Linked DNA regions of Alloacidobacterium dinghuense. The protein of the gene in region 1 interacts with the protein of each later gene in a pairwise test. Links are inferred from orthologs where the notes say so. Each region holds a gene or a part of one and is shown on either strand. Other genes may lie near its edges.

Region 1 (7,467 bases):
GCGGCGATTTCGGATTCTCGCCCGTACAATTTCTCCGCAACGAGCAGTCGGTCTGACGTGTCTTGTTTGCCAAGCGGGAATTCGTCAATGCGATGTTGCGTTTCCAATTCTGCAAGGCAGTGCTGAAGATCACGCTCCACGCCGTAAGCTGCCTGGTATCTGTCTTCGGCAGTTTTGGCCAGCAACTTGATAATGATTGCCGACACCGGACCAGGTATGCCATTTATCCGTTCACCTGGTGGCATCGGCTGTCGCGCAATATGGCAGTGCACCCATTCCATCGGATCGGACGCCGCGAATGGAAGATCGCCGGTAAGCATCTCGTAAAGCGTTACCCCTAGAGAGTAGAGGTCGCTCCGCGAATCAATCGAGCGATTCATTCGCCCGGTTTGTTCTGGTGACATATAGGGGAGCGTTCCAGCTATGAACTCAGGAGGCTTGGGCGCCTGACGCTCTCGCGGAAGGCGCGATGCGATCCCGAAGCCCATCAGCCGGACGTGCCCCGCGGGGTCAACCAGAACATTTGAAGGCTTTACGTCTTTGTGAATCAGCTCCTTTTTGTGCAAACCGCTGAGTGCCGTTGCGAGACCGACAGCCAAGCGCAAGAACCGCGTTATTTGCATCGGTTCTGAAAGGAATTGATCGAGAGTTTCGCCGCCAGGATCTTCGAGCAAGAGCGCCGTCTGCCCGCGGTGATCGGAAAGTGCTAAGGGCCGAACCGCCCAGGCGGGATCCAGTTCATCCCTTAAGGAGTATTCGTGCTCTATCTTCTTCAGGGTCTCGAGCGCCGGATGGAGGGAAGCAGGAACCAGCCGGAGAACGGATCGTGAGCCGGGCTGGTTTGTATGCTCGTCCCGATACAGGATGAACTCCTCATCCTTGCGGACAGCTTCGACATATTGCTCTACGCTCATTGTTCTCCAACTTCAGGGGTGTCTTATCGGTCGATAACCATGATTCGAAGCCGGCGAGTGTTTTCGAAGGGGGCACTCGCGGATTGTTTGGTGTGTCGACCCAGCTCCCATGGCTGAAGTGTCAACGAGTAATTGACACCTTCAACAGTCAATTATGTCTGCGCCTTTTGAATCAGATCAAATTCATTATATTTCTGGGGCTTAATCGCGCGACAGATGGCCAATTTCGACTACCCGCAACATGGGATGCCAATGAAACATGGTTCATGGCGGGGCACAACGCAACCTCTGCAGATCACTCTCCCTTCGTGTTTCTGCGCGGTGTCTTCGTGGTTTGTTTGGCATAGCTCTGTTTAGACGATCTACACTGGCAAGCGGCGCACATTGGAATCTGACTTGCACTGCGTTAGGCATTCAAATCACTCGAATGACAATCGCAAGAGTAGATATCAATCATCGGTCCAAAGCGTCCAGCCCTGATCGAGATCACATCGAAGAATTCACTCGCGTTATCTCGCGCCTCCTTCCGGCCTTCCATCGCATAGCACTTCGCCGTCTCGGAAACATCGCTGACGCCGAAGACGCTGTTCAGGACGCCCTATTGTCCGCTTATAGGCATTTAGACCAATTCAAGGGAGAAGCAAAGTTCTCAACGTGGCTAACCTCAATCGTCATTAATTCCGCCGGTTCTAAACTGCGTCGGCACCTTCGGCATGTGCACATTCCGCTGGACGGAGAAGATCAAACGTCGAACTATCACTCTTCATCACAGTCGTTATCGGATCACCGGCCAAATCCGGAAGAGGTCTGCCGAAGGTTGGAAATTGTGGACCGTGTGCTGCGACTTTCAAAGAGTCTTTCACCGAAGTTGCGAAGGGCCTTTGAACTGCATTATGTACATGGATTAAGTACTGAGGAGACAGCAGAGGCTTTGGGAGTGTCGAACAGCGCTGCAAAAACTCAGCTATCAAGGGCTCGCGGAAGGCTCAAGCGTCTGGTGTTGGAACATACAAACGGAAAATCTGTGCAGATGCGCGAGAGCACTGGCGAACGATGTCATACAAGACGATGTCTTAGATGATGGAGTGCTGGTAACCCGCTCTTCAATGATCAAGGGGCAGGCCATTGGAATTAACTCTGCTATGCTACGTGACTTCGGGGGATCTAATTTTCGCCTCCCGTGCGTTTGGAGAGTCACTCTTAAGGCCTCCGAACATGTAACGAAACGTGCTTCCCGTACCTCTTATCTTTGGAAGCGTCCTAAAAACTCGAAATGGAGTTACGTACATGTTTGATATGAAGGATCTGACTCGGCTGAAGAAGCTGGATGAGAATGCACCTGAAACGATGAAGGCCTTTTGGGCTTTTGATAAAGAGGCGTTCAAAGAGGGTGCCATCGATGTCCTACACAAGCAGTTGATGGCGGTGGCCGTTGCGCTGACTACGCAATGTCCATACTGTATTGAGTTGCATGTAAGAGCAGCCCGTCAAGCCGGTGCAAGTGATGCGATGCTGACGGAATCTGCGATAGTCGCGGCGGCGATGCGCGCAGGTGCGTCAATCACTCACGCGACGCACTTGTTTAAGGACTAGTTGGGGCCCGATGTCTAGGCGGCTGTTTCGAACGTTGATGCTTGCCGCCTTGCTGGGAAAACGCTGTGCGTTCCCACTCTTCCACAGAGCCGACGACTGCTGAATTACAGATTTGAAGAGTAAATGGACACGAAAGCCAAGGTGCGTGTCTAGAAAGGAATATCGTCGTCCGTGATCTCAGCCGATTGCCCGTAGTCCTCCGTGGGAGCCGACGACCGCTGATCAAAGGACGAAGTGCTGGCTGCGCGTGTATAGCCGCCACCGCCGCCTTCTTCGCCACGTCCGCTTAACAGTGAAAGATCATTGATGATGATCTCGGTGCGGTATTTCTTCTCGCCCGTTTGCTTGTCGTCCCACGACCGCGTCTGGATCTTGCCCTCAACATAGAGCTTCGAGCCTTTCTTCACGTAGTCGCGGATGATCTCTGCCGTGCGCTGAAAGGCAACGAGGTTATGCCACTCGGTGCGGTCGCTCCAGTTCCCGCCCTGATCCTTAACACGATCGGTGGTTGCCAGCGAAAAGTTTGCGACCATGGTGCCGCCCGCCGTGGCGCGAATCTCGGGGTCTTTACCCACATTGCCGAGAAGAATGACTTTATTGACGCTCTTTCCCATAAATCCTGAATTCTCCCAATCCCTGCCGCGTGTGCTCGCGGCTAATTCTGAAGCATACCAGAATCGACTGATTATGCAGCTATTTGCGCCTCTGAACTGTAGATTAGGGTGGTTTCCATTAGATTCCCGCTAGCGCTACCGCTCTGTCTACTGGGCAATGATCATTTGAGAGTTACTGCTGATATTGACTGTCTGTCTTTTCCAGAAGGGAATCCAGAGGGGCATGGCATAGGTAACTGCCACTTGCACCGCATTTCCTGGTGCATTGCATGTGCCGCTGGAGCAGATTGACCAACTGGTTGGCTCTGCGCTAGCGGTGTACCACGTGGTGGTTACAGTAAGGTTGCTGGAGTTGATACCGGGATAGCCAAGGCCCTTAACATAGTTCTGAATCTGCGCGGCAGTCGCGTTGCAGTTTGTTAGATTGGGCGTGTTCGTGCAGGAGCTTGAACCACGAACGATGGCATAGCGGGTACCTTCCCGCGCTCCTTCGGAAGCGAAGTCGTAAGTGTAAAGCGCGAAGGCGATCTGGATGATGCCGAACAACAGAGCCAAGAGGACCGCGGATGCAATGGCCATCTCGACCAACGCCGCGCCTTCCTGGATGCAGATCCTGTGAACGAATTCTCCTCCGACGAGCCGTTTGGCAGTTCTTTCGATTGAGGCAACCAGCCCTTTTACTGTAGGCACTTTTGTATCGCCTGTCCTTTTAACGTGAATGTTGTTGGAAATCCGGGAAGATGAATCAGCGGATCGAACGACACCTGCGTGTTAACGGTGACGTTTTCCTCAATATTAGAAGTTGAGCAGGCGGAATTATCCGTACATGAGGCGGCTGTGCCATCGGAGCAGATGCAGGAGATGGAGGAGGTGGTGCTGAGGCCGGTGAGATTGCCTGCGTCGTTTGCGGCTGCATTCGAGATTCCGGTTGTGTCGGAAGCCGTGCTGCCGTTCTGTGCGCCATATCTGGCCCCAGCGCTGGCTGCGTTCGCGACTTCAACGGCGGCAAAGGCGAGTCGGCCGAACTCAGCAGCACCCACGAGAATAACGATCAGAAGAGGCGCAACCAGTGCCAATTCAAGGATCGATTGGCCGCAATCGCAACCCATCCTCCGAATCCATCTGCGGTGATCGAGCTTTGCGTTGATCATCGTGCCGTATCTCCTTCCTCGTCTTACTCCACCAGGGTGACCACCCTGAAAGGCGATGTGTCGGGATGGACGACGCTGTAATTGGGAATGGTGATGAGCGAGGCGTTATCGTACATCGAGTCTGCGACGATACCTATGGCTGTTATGTTCCCGCCGTTGTCCTGCAAAAATACCTGCGCGCACGGAGCATAGATAATGCCGTCGAGCGAAGAACTGCTGCCGAAGACCAGCTGCAACTGCGTAGGATTACTTGAATTGCAGGGATAGGAGCTGTTGGTCGAGGGCACCATGAGAGAGATGCCGTTGTACGGGTTGCTTACTGTCGTGGATGCAGTGTAGTTGATCGTGGTGTTGCTGGGCTGGTTGTAGGTGCCGTCAGCAATATCGATTGTCGCGCCGTTGGCGGTTACTGTCCCGTTGATGGTGACGCCATTGCCGAAAGCGTAGGTTCCCGGACCCAAGGTCGCCCCATTCAGCGTAATCGCCTTGGTGTAACAAATCGCGCTACCAAGACCAGGACCAGCTATGCTGCCGGTAAGGGTCGTGGAGCTGCTATCGACGGAGGCGCAGCCGGAGCCCGTCAACGGGTTTGGGTCGGGAGGATGCAATGGCTCGCTTCTAGGTGCGGCATTCAGGGTGGGGGCTGTGGGCGCTGTGGTGTGATTTCCAGTGGCATTCCCTACCACATCCACAAATTCTGAATTCATGATGCCGCCGTTGCCAGTAACACTAATAGCGCCGGAGGAAGTCGAATTCACGTAGATGCCGCAGTCGGTAGCCTCGATGTCATAGGCGCCCTTGAGCTTGAGCCCGGTGCCGGTTTTTGACATGAGCCAGATGCAAGGTCCTCCTGCAGTAGGTGCGCCAGCTACAGCCCGGGCCGACACGGTGACAGAGCCCTGATTGAACAGCTTCATGAAGAATGTTGGGTTTGGTGTACTGACGATCGCCTCCACAAAGCCTGCCGAGCCAGAGTTAGGGCCACTGGACGCGGGAACATTCAGGGTGACGATTGCTCCACCGCTGCCGTCCGTTACACCGTTGAGGCTGGCGGCGGCCTTGCCTGCAGTTTGTGCCGACGTTGTCGATCCGTTGTACAGATAATCGACCGCACCGGCACTGGCAGCCGCATCTGCGGCGATCTGCAAGTTGCGTTTGGCATGGAAGAGCATACCCACATCGGCTGCCAGGCCAGTAAAGCCCAAAAGGACAGTCATGCTCAAAGATGCGAGTACTAGTACGTGTCCGCTTTCATCGTGTTGAATTCTCATCAAGGCCTGACCTCCATGCTCTTGCATTCGTTCCGCCTGAAAACACGGTCGATGGTCAGAAACAGCGCGGAATTCCCAAAGGTCAGCCGTTCTGGAGCTAAAGCCGTGGGGCGCTGTTGCAAACCTGCAAGTCATTGCCGAAGCCAGATGAGCAAACGAGTAAGCTGGCCGGGGCCGTTAAACTGCTGTGGGGGAAGAATGTGTTCAAAGTACGGTTACAAATGCAAGGCGTCAACCGTTGGGATGAGTACGGGAGTAACAGGGATGAATACGGTCGTAACCGATCTGCTTCAGGCTGTCTTAATGTTGATGTGCCTTGGGCAAAACCTTCTTACCATTCATCGCAGGGCAGCGAACATCTAAATATCGTGGGTGGCTGTTCGTTCTGCAACTCAGTGCAACTCGGTGTCACTCAATATGTCTTCCGGCACATGCTGGAGCATTGCTTTGAAGGTTCCCATCACGACCACGCCAAGAAAAAGGTTCAAGAGTTACAGGGTGGTTCCCATCAGGATTCCCACGATGGCTCACGCGCCTGCTGAGTCGATAGAGGATACCGTGACAAATCCTTCGCCCGGCTATCGCCTTCATTTCACAGCGGCTTAGCTGTAAATAATCTGAGATGCTTTGCTTTCTGTTGAGTAGCGACTCGCAGAATCAAGCGCTTAGCTATTGGTTTGAAATTCTGAAGCATAGCAGAAGTAGGCAGGCTCGCCATATCTGCCTGAAAAGATTCATCCATCTGCCCGTGACCCTCGTAAGTGCGTTCTGAAAAGTTCAGTTCCAGAAATTTGAGGGTCGAATTTAACTTGACATGTATCAAAAAGATATATATCTAATGGTTGTACTGAAGAGCCAGGATATGATCCCATTCTTCGTACTCGCCGGAACCCTCATCATCTGCCGCCTCATCGGATGGGCAGGCGCTGAGTTCTTTGCGACATGGCAGCATTGCCTACGTGTAGCCGTGGCCGCGATGTTTCTGCTGACGGCATCCGCGCACTGGGGCAAGCGCCGCGCCGATCTCGTTCGCATGGTGCCTCCGGCATTCCCGCGTCCAGAAATGCTGGTCACGCTCACCGGCTTTGCCGAAATCGCCGGAGCCGTCGGAATGCTATGGACGCCGGTGACGAAAGCCGCCTCGCTGGGGCTGGCTGTTCTTCTGATCGCGATGTTTCCAGCGAATGTCTATGCCGCCCGGCACGAGCTGACGATCGCAGGCCGCGGAGTGCCGGGGCTCTTTATGCGGACCGTGCTTCAGATAGCCTTTCTCGCAGGGGTTATTCCGGCGGGGTGGTGCTGAGATGCCGCGTGTAAACCAGAGCCAGTTCGCCTTGCTCGGACTACTCAGCCTCGGGCCCAAGTCCGGCTACGATCTCAAGCAACTGATTTCGTGGTCGGTGAACCATTTCTGGCGCGAAGGCTATGGGCAGATCTATCCTACGCTGCAGCAGTTGGCAAAGCAGCGCCTCGTCACCAAAAAGACGCAGCGGCAAAAGGGTAAACCAGACCGTAACGTCTACTCGCTCACGCCCGCCGGACGCGAACGCCTGAAACAATGGCTTGCCGAGCCTGCCAGCCCAGAGGTTCCGCGCAACGAGCTTTTGCTCAAGCTGTTTTTCGGCCAATGGGCTCCGGGCGCGACGAGCCGCAAACAGATCGAAGACCATCGCCAGCTATGGAAGCAGGAGATCGCCGACTACGCAGGCATTCGCAAGCGCCTCTTTGCCGAGAGCGACGAAAGAAATCCAGGGCTGCCGTTCTGGGAGATGACGTTGAGCTACGGCGAGCACATCGCCAAAGCTCAACTTGCGTGGAGCGAAGAAGCCTTGAAAAGGCTAAAAGACACGGACTAGACCGCAGAGGAGGTCACGCCATGCATGATCCACTTTGGATGAAAGCATTTCTTGCCGTTCATATCGCG
Region 2 (7,671 bases), 790 kb from region 1 along the record:
GCAGGGAGATACTGTGTTGCCTATCTGGGTGGGTTTGTATGAGGCCAACGCTATCGCCCTTGAAGTGGAAAAGGCGACGACGCCGCGCCCCATGACACACGACCTGCTTAAAAACCTGGTCCAAGGTCTGAACGCCACCGTGCAACGTGTTGTGGTTACAGAGCTTAAGAACGACACCTTTTACGCTGTGTTGTGGCTTGAGCAAGACGGAGAGTCCGTCACCATTGATTGCCGCCCATCCGACGCTTTGGCGCTCGCACTGCGCGCTGACTGCCCGATTTTCGTGGATGAAGATGTCCTGCGCGTCGCCAAAGTCATCTCTAACCCCACCGATCAGGCAACACAGGAAGAGCTGCGTCGTTGGCTGGAGAATCTGAACGACGAGGATCTCGGACGTTACAAGATGTAGTTGAGCAGGCGTTCGTAGTTTAAACGAAGGCCCTATCGTCGATTAACAGAGACTGATGCCAATCATCCCTTGGCCATATAGATGAAGCGCAAGAGAAATAGCGCGGCCAAAACATACAGCAGCCAGTCCTGCCAGCGAAAGCGCCCGCTGAAGATATGCAGCAGCGCAAAAGCAATGATGCCGAAGCTCAATCCGTTCGCGATTGAGTACGTCAGCGGAATCGTCACAAGTGTCAGAAATGCCGGGAAGGCTATCAGCGGATCAGACCACTTGATTTCGCTGATGGACGAGAGCATCAGTCCACCGACAATGATCAACGCTGGCGACGTTGCGGCTGTTGGGATGGCGCCGACGAGCGGCGCTACAAACAGAGCCACAATAAACAGAATGCCCGTAACGATCGCAGTTACACCCGACCGCCCTCCCGCGGCAACCCCCGCGCTCGATTCAATGTAGCTGACGACCGTACTCGTTCCCGTAAGCGAGCCGGCAATGGTTGCAGTCGCATCGGCAAAAAAAATGCGGTTCAAGCGCGCGATACGATGTTGCGCATCAATCAGTCCAGCCTTCTGGCTCACTGCCACTAGCGTGCCAATGTTGTCGAAGAGATCGACGAAGAGGAAGACAAAAATAATCTCGAAAACGCCAATATGCAGTGCCCCGCGGATGTCGAGCTTAAAGGCTGTTGCCGTGATGTCGCTGAAGCGGTATGCCTCCGGATGCCAATGTACAAGGCTGAAGGCCCACCCTGTCAGCGCTGTGCCCATAATTCCGATCAGCATGGACGCGCGCACGCGAAATACCTGGAGCAGCGCAATGAGCAACAATCCAAAGATGGCAAGTGCAGTCTGCGGATTGCGCAGATTCCCAAGTCCCACAACGGTCGCCGGGTCGGCAACGATAATGCCAGCATTTCGTAGTCCGATAAATGCGATAAAGAGTCCGACGCCGCCCGCGACAGCCGCATGCAGTTCATGCGGAATCGCACCGACCAGCAACTGGCGAATGCCGCCGACGGTGAGCAGCAGAAAAATCACGCCGGAAAGAAAAACTGCACCGAGAGCCGTCTGCCATGGCACGCCCATGTGTTTTACCACGGTGTAGGTGAAGTAAGCGTTGAGTCCCATCCCCGGTGCGAGTGCGATTGGATAGTTTGCCAGCGCCCCCATCAGGATGCTGCCCAAGGCGGCGCAGCAGCACGTTGCCGCAGTCACCGCGGCAACGGGCATCCCGGTCTCGTGCAAAATCGCCGGATTCACGAAGACGATGTAGGCCATCGTGACAAACGTCGTGAAGCCAGCAAGAATCTCGGTGCGCCAGTTTGTTTCAAGCGCTTCAAAGAGGAAGTAACGCTCGAGAGCGGAGACAAAGCTCCCGCGCTTTTCTGGTGACGTAATCGTGGTCATGCTTGCGCGTAGTCTACACAGAAGGCCCCGTCGCCCCAAGCAACTTTATGGCGCTTTGCAATGAAGTGTCTCGGCCTTTCCGGCTGACATTTATCGCCCCGCACGAACCGCACCCGCCAGATCTTTAAGTAGGCCGTGGGTTTCGGTCCAGTCGATGCATGCGTCGGTAATGCTTTGCCCGTACGTAAGAGCCTTGCCATTCACAAGGTTCTGTGAACCCGCAATCAGATTGCTTTCGAGCATTACACCCATAATGCGGCGATCGCCCGCTGCAATTTGCGTAGCCACTTCGCGAGAAACCACACCCTGTTTCTTGTGATCCTTGCCACTATTGGCGTGGCTGCAGTCGATCATGATCCGAGCCTTAACGCCGGCTTTTTCCATCTGCTCAGATGTCGAGGCAACAGAGGCCGTATCGTAGTTCGTCGTCTGCCTGCCGCCGCGCAGAATGATGTGGCAGTCGGGATTTCCCGCCGTAAAGAGAATCGCAGATTGGCCTGTTTCCGAAGTACCAAGAAACGTATGCGGATGTCCCGCCGAAACGATGGCCTCAATCGCGATCTGTACATTGCCAGAGGTCCCGTTCTTAAAGCCGACCGGGCAAGACAAGCCGGAGGCGAGCTGCCGGTGTACCTGACTTTCCGTAGTGCGCGCGCCGATGGCTCCCCAACTGACCAGTTCAGCAACATACTGCGGCGAGATCATATCCAGAAATTCAGTCCCCGCAGGCACGCCCATCTCCGCAAGATCGAGCAACAGATGCCGTGCCAGTCTCAGTCCATCGTTGATACGGAAAGATTCATCGAGATGAGGATCGTTAATCAGTCCCTTCCAGCCAAGCGTGGTGCGTGGCTTCTCAAAATAGACGCGCATCACGATTCGCAACTCATTCCCGAATTCGTCGATTGCATTCTTCAACAATCCGGCATACTCGCGCGCAGCTTTGGTGTCATGGATGGAACAAGGCCCAACGACCACAACAAGGCGCGAATCGCTTCCATTGAGAATGTTGATGATCTCGTTTCGGGCCTGAAAAACAGTCGCTGATGCCCGCTCGGTGACAGGTAATTCTTCTTCGAGAAATACCGGCGGTAGGACAACCTTCGTCGCTTTTATGCGTAAATCATTTGTTGGGTAGAACATGGGTCTTACTTTTAATGTAACAGTGGAGTCCGCTTGCTGACTTTCGGCACGAGCCACGCGGAATGCTGCGCTTCGACGTTCGAGTGACCGCATCTGGTACTCTCGCCTCAGTAGCCCATGCCTGAGTTCTGTGATGTTGCCTTGCCTGTTCCATTGGATCGCGCCTTTACCTATGCGTTAAATGGCGAGATTCCCGGCGTCGGCTGTCGCGTCCTTGTGCCCTTTCGCAATGAAAAGCTTGCTGGTGTCGTGGTACGCGTGCATGACGACGCTCCGCCGGTCGAAGCAAAAGCTCTGATCGGCATTCTTGATCAGGAGCCGCTGATTTCTGGTCCATTGCTGGAGTTGGCGCAGTGGATCGCGCAATACTATATCGCTCCGTTGGGTGAGGTTTTGCGGACGATGCTGCCGTTGATGGCCGAGGTGCGGCGCATGGTGCTGTATCGGATTACCGATACAGGACGGCAGGTGCTGCAAGATGGCGCAGAGAGAGGCTCGTCGCGGCGCTCAAAGCTTCCTCCCGGCGAGCAGAACCTTGAATATGCGGTTCTCAATTACTTGGAGGGCGGGGGAACAGCCAGGGTTTCACGGTTGCGGTCCTCCACTGGAGCAAGTCTGCAGTTGCTTCAAGGCATGCTGCGTAAGCGCTGGATCGCGCGAGAGACGCAAGCAGATGCCCGCGATGCGCGACGAACGGTGCGGTGGGCAGTGGTGATTGAAAATGCGCGGCTTCCGAAGCTGAATGAAAATCAGCAAGCGATTCTTGCAGAACTGGCCGGTGCGGGTGGTGGCGAGTTACCTGTGGCGGAATTGCGCAAGTTGCCAACGCCCGCATCGACGGTGGCCACCCTAGTGAAGCGCGGATTGGTTCGGATTGAAGAGCGCGCGGCAGATTTTCATCTCAGTGGTCTGAGGGTGAAACGACCTGAATATGAGCTGAACATGCAGCAGAGAGCAGCCTTCGATGCCATTATCACCGCTGTAGCCTCGAACGAGTTTCGACCGTATCTGTTGCATGGTGTTACCGGGTCAGGGAAGACTGCCGTATACCTGGCGGCGATGCGACATGTACTGGATCTCGGCAAGTCCGCGATTCTCCTGGTGCCGGAGATCGGTTTGACTCCAGCGATGGCGGCGCAATTGCACCACGCCTTCGCGTCTGAGGTTGCATTGCTGCATTCGGCACTCACTCCTGAGGAACGCGCGGAGCAGTGGCACAGGATTCGCAGAGGCGATGCGCGCATAGTAGTGGGGACGCGGTCAGCGGTCTTTGCTCCAGTGGCAAACCTCGGACTGATTGTCGTCGATGAGGAGCATGATTCGAGCTACAAACAGGAAGAGATGCCGCGTTACCATGCGCGAGATGTGGCGGTAATGCGGGCGAAGCTATCATCCGCGGTTGTTGTGCTCGGATCGGCTACACCGTCGCTGGAATCGTGGCGGAACGCGCAGCGCGGGCGTTACGAAAAAATCAAAATGCATGAACGCGTGAATCAACGCCCACTGCCGATGGTAGATCTGGTCGACATGCGGCGGGAGTTTCAGGAGACAGGTCAGGAACAACTCTTTTCGCGGGCGTTGATTGAAGAAACAAAGGCCACGCTGGAGCGCGGAGAACAGGCAATTATTTTGCTGAATCGTCGAGGTTATTCCTATGTGGTTTTATGCCGGGCCTGCGGTGAAAAGCTGGAATGCGAGAACTGCGCCATCGCTCTGACCTATCACAAGACTGTTCCGAACGACGATCAGCATGCTCACGTGGGTCAGCGCCTGGAGTGTCACTACTGCGGCTACAAACGGACGGTGCCAAAGCTATGTCCCAAATGTGAGAGCGAGCACCTGTATTTTCTGGGTGCCGGCTCGCAGCAGGGCGAAGAACGGCTACAGGAGATTTTCCCGGGCGCGCGTATCGGAAGGATGGATCGCGACACGGTGCGCGGGCGACATGATCTGGAACGGCTGCTGATGCGCCTGCATTCGGGTGAGATCAATCTGCTGGTTGGCACTCAGATGATCGCTAAGGGTCACGATATTCACGGAGTGACGCTCGTGGGGGTTGTCGGTTGCGACCATGCGCTAGGACTGCCCGATTTTCGCGCCTCGGAGCGTGTCTTTCAGCTACTGACACAGGTATCAGGGCGCGCAGGCAGAGGTGAACTGCCCGGCAAGGTTATTGTTCAGACATACCACCCGGGCCACTACGCGATTGAGTGTGCCGCCAAGCACGATTTCCATGCTTTCGTTGAACGAGAGTTGAAGTACAGACGGTGGATGCACTATCCGCCCTTCGATGTGCTGGCAAATGTCCTCATTCAAAGTCAGCATTTGGAGGAAGCCGCCGGATGGGCTTCCTCTCTCGGGCGATGGTTTCAGCAGACGCAGTTGACTGGCGTACGTGTGCTTGGTCCAGCTACTGCGCCGATCTCCCGAATCAAGCGCATTTACCGCTTCCACCTGGTGATGAAAGCAGAAAAGCGCCAGGTTCTCGGAAACGGGCTGCGATCTGTGCTGGCACATGCCGAAGAAATTGGGATTCCGCGTCGAAGTTTGATTGTGGATGTGGACGCAATAAGCCTGATGTGAGGCTGCCTCGCTCCAGACAGGTTTTTGCAGCAAAAAGTCAGGAATCGAGAAGGTGCAGTTCCTTACCAGGCTTGAAGCGGACCGCCTTGCCTGGGGTTATGGTTACCTCCGCGCCCGTGCGTGGGTTGCGGCCAATGCCGGTTTTACGGGGACGTACATTAAAGACTCCGAAGCCCCGCAATTCGATGCGGTCGCCCTGAGCGAGAGCCTTTTTCAGGCTTTCGAAGACCGTATCCACCGCCGCTTCAGCTTTGTTGCGCGGCAGGCCTGTGCGTTCGATGACGTGATGGATAATGTCTTGTTTTATCAACGCGTTCACCTCTATTTCTTAGGCATTGCCGCCGGGATTCACGGCTACAGGGATACTAGAAAGCTTTTCCTGTGTTGTCAATGCGCTAAATGACTCATAAGATGCGCATTTTGAGTGGATTATTCAACTTTTTTTGATTTCGCGATACGCTTAAAGAGCATGGTGAGGAGTTGCATGTCAATTAAGAGCGACCGTTGGATTCGGGAACAGGCCACAAAACACCAGATGATCCATCCTTTTAGCGAAAAGCAAGTAAAGGAAGGGGTTATTTCGTACGGGTTGTCGTCCTACGGGTACGATTTGCGGGTTTCTGACGAATTTAAGATCTTTACAAACGTAAATAGCGCTATCATTGACCCCAAGGACTTTGACGAGCGGTCTTTTGTGACGGTGCAGGCCGAGTCAGTCATTATCCCCCCAAACTCATTTGCACTGGCGCGCTCTGTTGAGTATTTCAAGATTCCGCGTGATGTGTTGACTATCTGCGTAGGGAAGTCAACCTACGCGCGTTGCGGGATCATCGTAAACGTAACCCCATTTGAGCCAGAATGGGAGGGTTACGTGACCTTGGAGATTTCAAACACGACGCCTTTGCCGGCGCGTGTGTATGCCAACGAAGGGCTCTGCCAGATTCTGTTTTTCCAGTCCGATGAGGTGTGCGAGATCAGCTACGCTGATCGTCGCGGGAAGTATCAGAAGCAACAGGGAATTGTTTTACCGAAGTTGTGATGGAAGAGAAACGCATTTACGCGCAGCGCCTGCGAGTGGGCTTGTTTGCTGTGGAACCCATTCGTCGAGAAGGCCTGCGCAGCATACTTGAAGAAATTCGCGGCATTGAGCTTATCGATGCCGGTCTTGACGGTTTGTTGGTCGCAGAATCGCTGGATCTTGCCGTAATCAGCCTGATGGTCCGCTCCGAGATCCTCACAACCATCGAGCGCCTGAGAGCTGCTACGCCTTCGATTCGCATCATTGTGATGAGTGAAGACGGTGATGATGAGAGCGTGATCGCGGCGATTATGGCTGGCGCGAAGGGCTATTTGCTGGATACAGCCACGCCCGATGAAGTCTCCCGCGCGGTCGAACTCGTGGCTAGCGGCTCGATTTGGGCGCCAAGGAGAACGCTCTCGCTGTTGGTTGATCGAATGATCGATGGCGGGACCATCTCACCACGCTCTGCCCCACAATTCACCCACCGCGAATTGGAAGTCCTGCAATTGCTGGTTTCAGCTCGCTCTAACAGGGAAATCGCCGAAGCTTTAGGAATTGAGGTACGTACGGTTAAGTCATACGTAGGACGCATGATGCGGAAGGTTGGCGTGGGAAACCGGATTGCGCTCTCAATTCATGCCGCCAAGCATGCGCTGGGTGGCGGTCCTGGTCAAAACAGCTGATATTCGTTCGAATCGGCTACTTTCAACTCCCTAAATCCCCTTATTCAGGGCTTACTTAGGTCCATCCTACCTCTGTTATCTTGCGGGTCTGTCGGGAAAGCCGTAAAACCCTATTAGCAACAACGCAGATCTGGGGAACGGGGCTGGCCTGTGCAGATCAATGCACGGCCACCCCATTTTTTCTCTTCTTTATCTCCCCATCCCTGGTCATCTTGTCAATTTGTCAATCTTTGATCCACAGGCTCTTTCCCTGCCCTGAATTTTACGTCTACGTTGCCGTTGCAACTCAACCCTAGACGAGTGCCCTGCATCACAGTGTCTGAAGCGAAGAACGTGTTTCCCAGTTTCTTGACGCACACAGCATTCTGCTGAAGGATGAGAGTCGGCGTCGATTTGGCGAAAGATCAAATATCGACCGTAGGGAGA

What was found. The genes of interacting proteins can lie anywhere in the genome.
Region 2: the proteins of H7849_RS12305 (region 1) and priA interact in binary tests that used the Escherichia coli proteins (3 or more experiments, as listed by UniProt). The link is inferred for Alloacidobacterium dinghuense from one-to-one orthologs.

The regions. Positions count from the first base shown.
Region 1 is NZ_CP060394.1:2,991,465-2,998,931, reverse strand. The notes cover bases 1,390-4,311. They hold H7849_RS12305 (single-stranded DNA-binding protein), read right to left. Parts: upstream 3,122-4,311; coding sequence 2,657-3,121; downstream 1,390-2,656. Other genes in these bases: H7849_RS12290 (pilus assembly protein TadG-related protein), read right to left, coding at 4,296-4,311; H7849_RS12295 (TadE/TadG family type IV pilus assembly protein), read right to left, coding at 3,799-4,272; H7849_RS12300 (TadE/TadG family type IV pilus assembly protein), read right to left, coding at 3,269-3,811; H7849_RS12310 (carboxymuconolactone decarboxylase family protein), read left to right, coding at 2,202-2,507; H7849_RS27420 (RNA polymerase sigma factor), read left to right, coding at 1,390-1,995. Outside these bases: H7849_RS12320 (sigma 54-interacting transcriptional regulator), read right to left, coding at 1-914; more of H7849_RS27420, read left to right, coding at 1,174-1,389; more of H7849_RS12290, read right to left, coding at 4,312-5,543; H7849_RS12285 (hypothetical protein), read left to right, coding at 5,678-6,085; H7849_RS12280 (DoxX family protein), read left to right, coding at 6,406-6,846; H7849_RS12275 (PadR family transcriptional regulator), read left to right, coding at 6,848-7,399; H7849_RS12270 (DUF2306 domain-containing protein), read left to right, coding at 7,420-7,467. UniProt on the Escherichia coli protein: Plays an important role in DNA replication, recombination and repair. Binds to ssDNA and to an array of partner proteins to recruit them to their sites of action during DNA metabolism. Acts as a sliding platform that migrates on DNA via reptation.
Region 2 is NZ_CP060394.1:2,198,688-2,206,358, reverse strand. The notes cover bases 2,683-5,808. They hold priA (replication restart helicase PriA), read left to right. Parts: upstream 2,683-3,075; coding sequence 3,076-5,541; downstream 5,542-5,808. Other genes in these bases: H7849_RS08890 (HU family DNA-binding protein), read right to left, coding at 5,579-5,808; H7849_RS08900 (3-deoxy-7-phosphoheptulonate synthase), read right to left, coding at 2,683-2,958. Also shown: H7849_RS08910 (bifunctional nuclease family protein), read left to right, coding at 1-409; H7849_RS08905 (NCS2 family permease), read right to left, coding at 472-1,815; more of H7849_RS08900, read right to left, coding at 1,906-2,682; more of H7849_RS08890, read right to left, coding at 5,809-5,851; dcd (dCTP deaminase), read left to right, coding at 6,026-6,580; H7849_RS08880 (LuxR C-terminal-related transcriptional regulator), read left to right, coding at 6,580-7,245.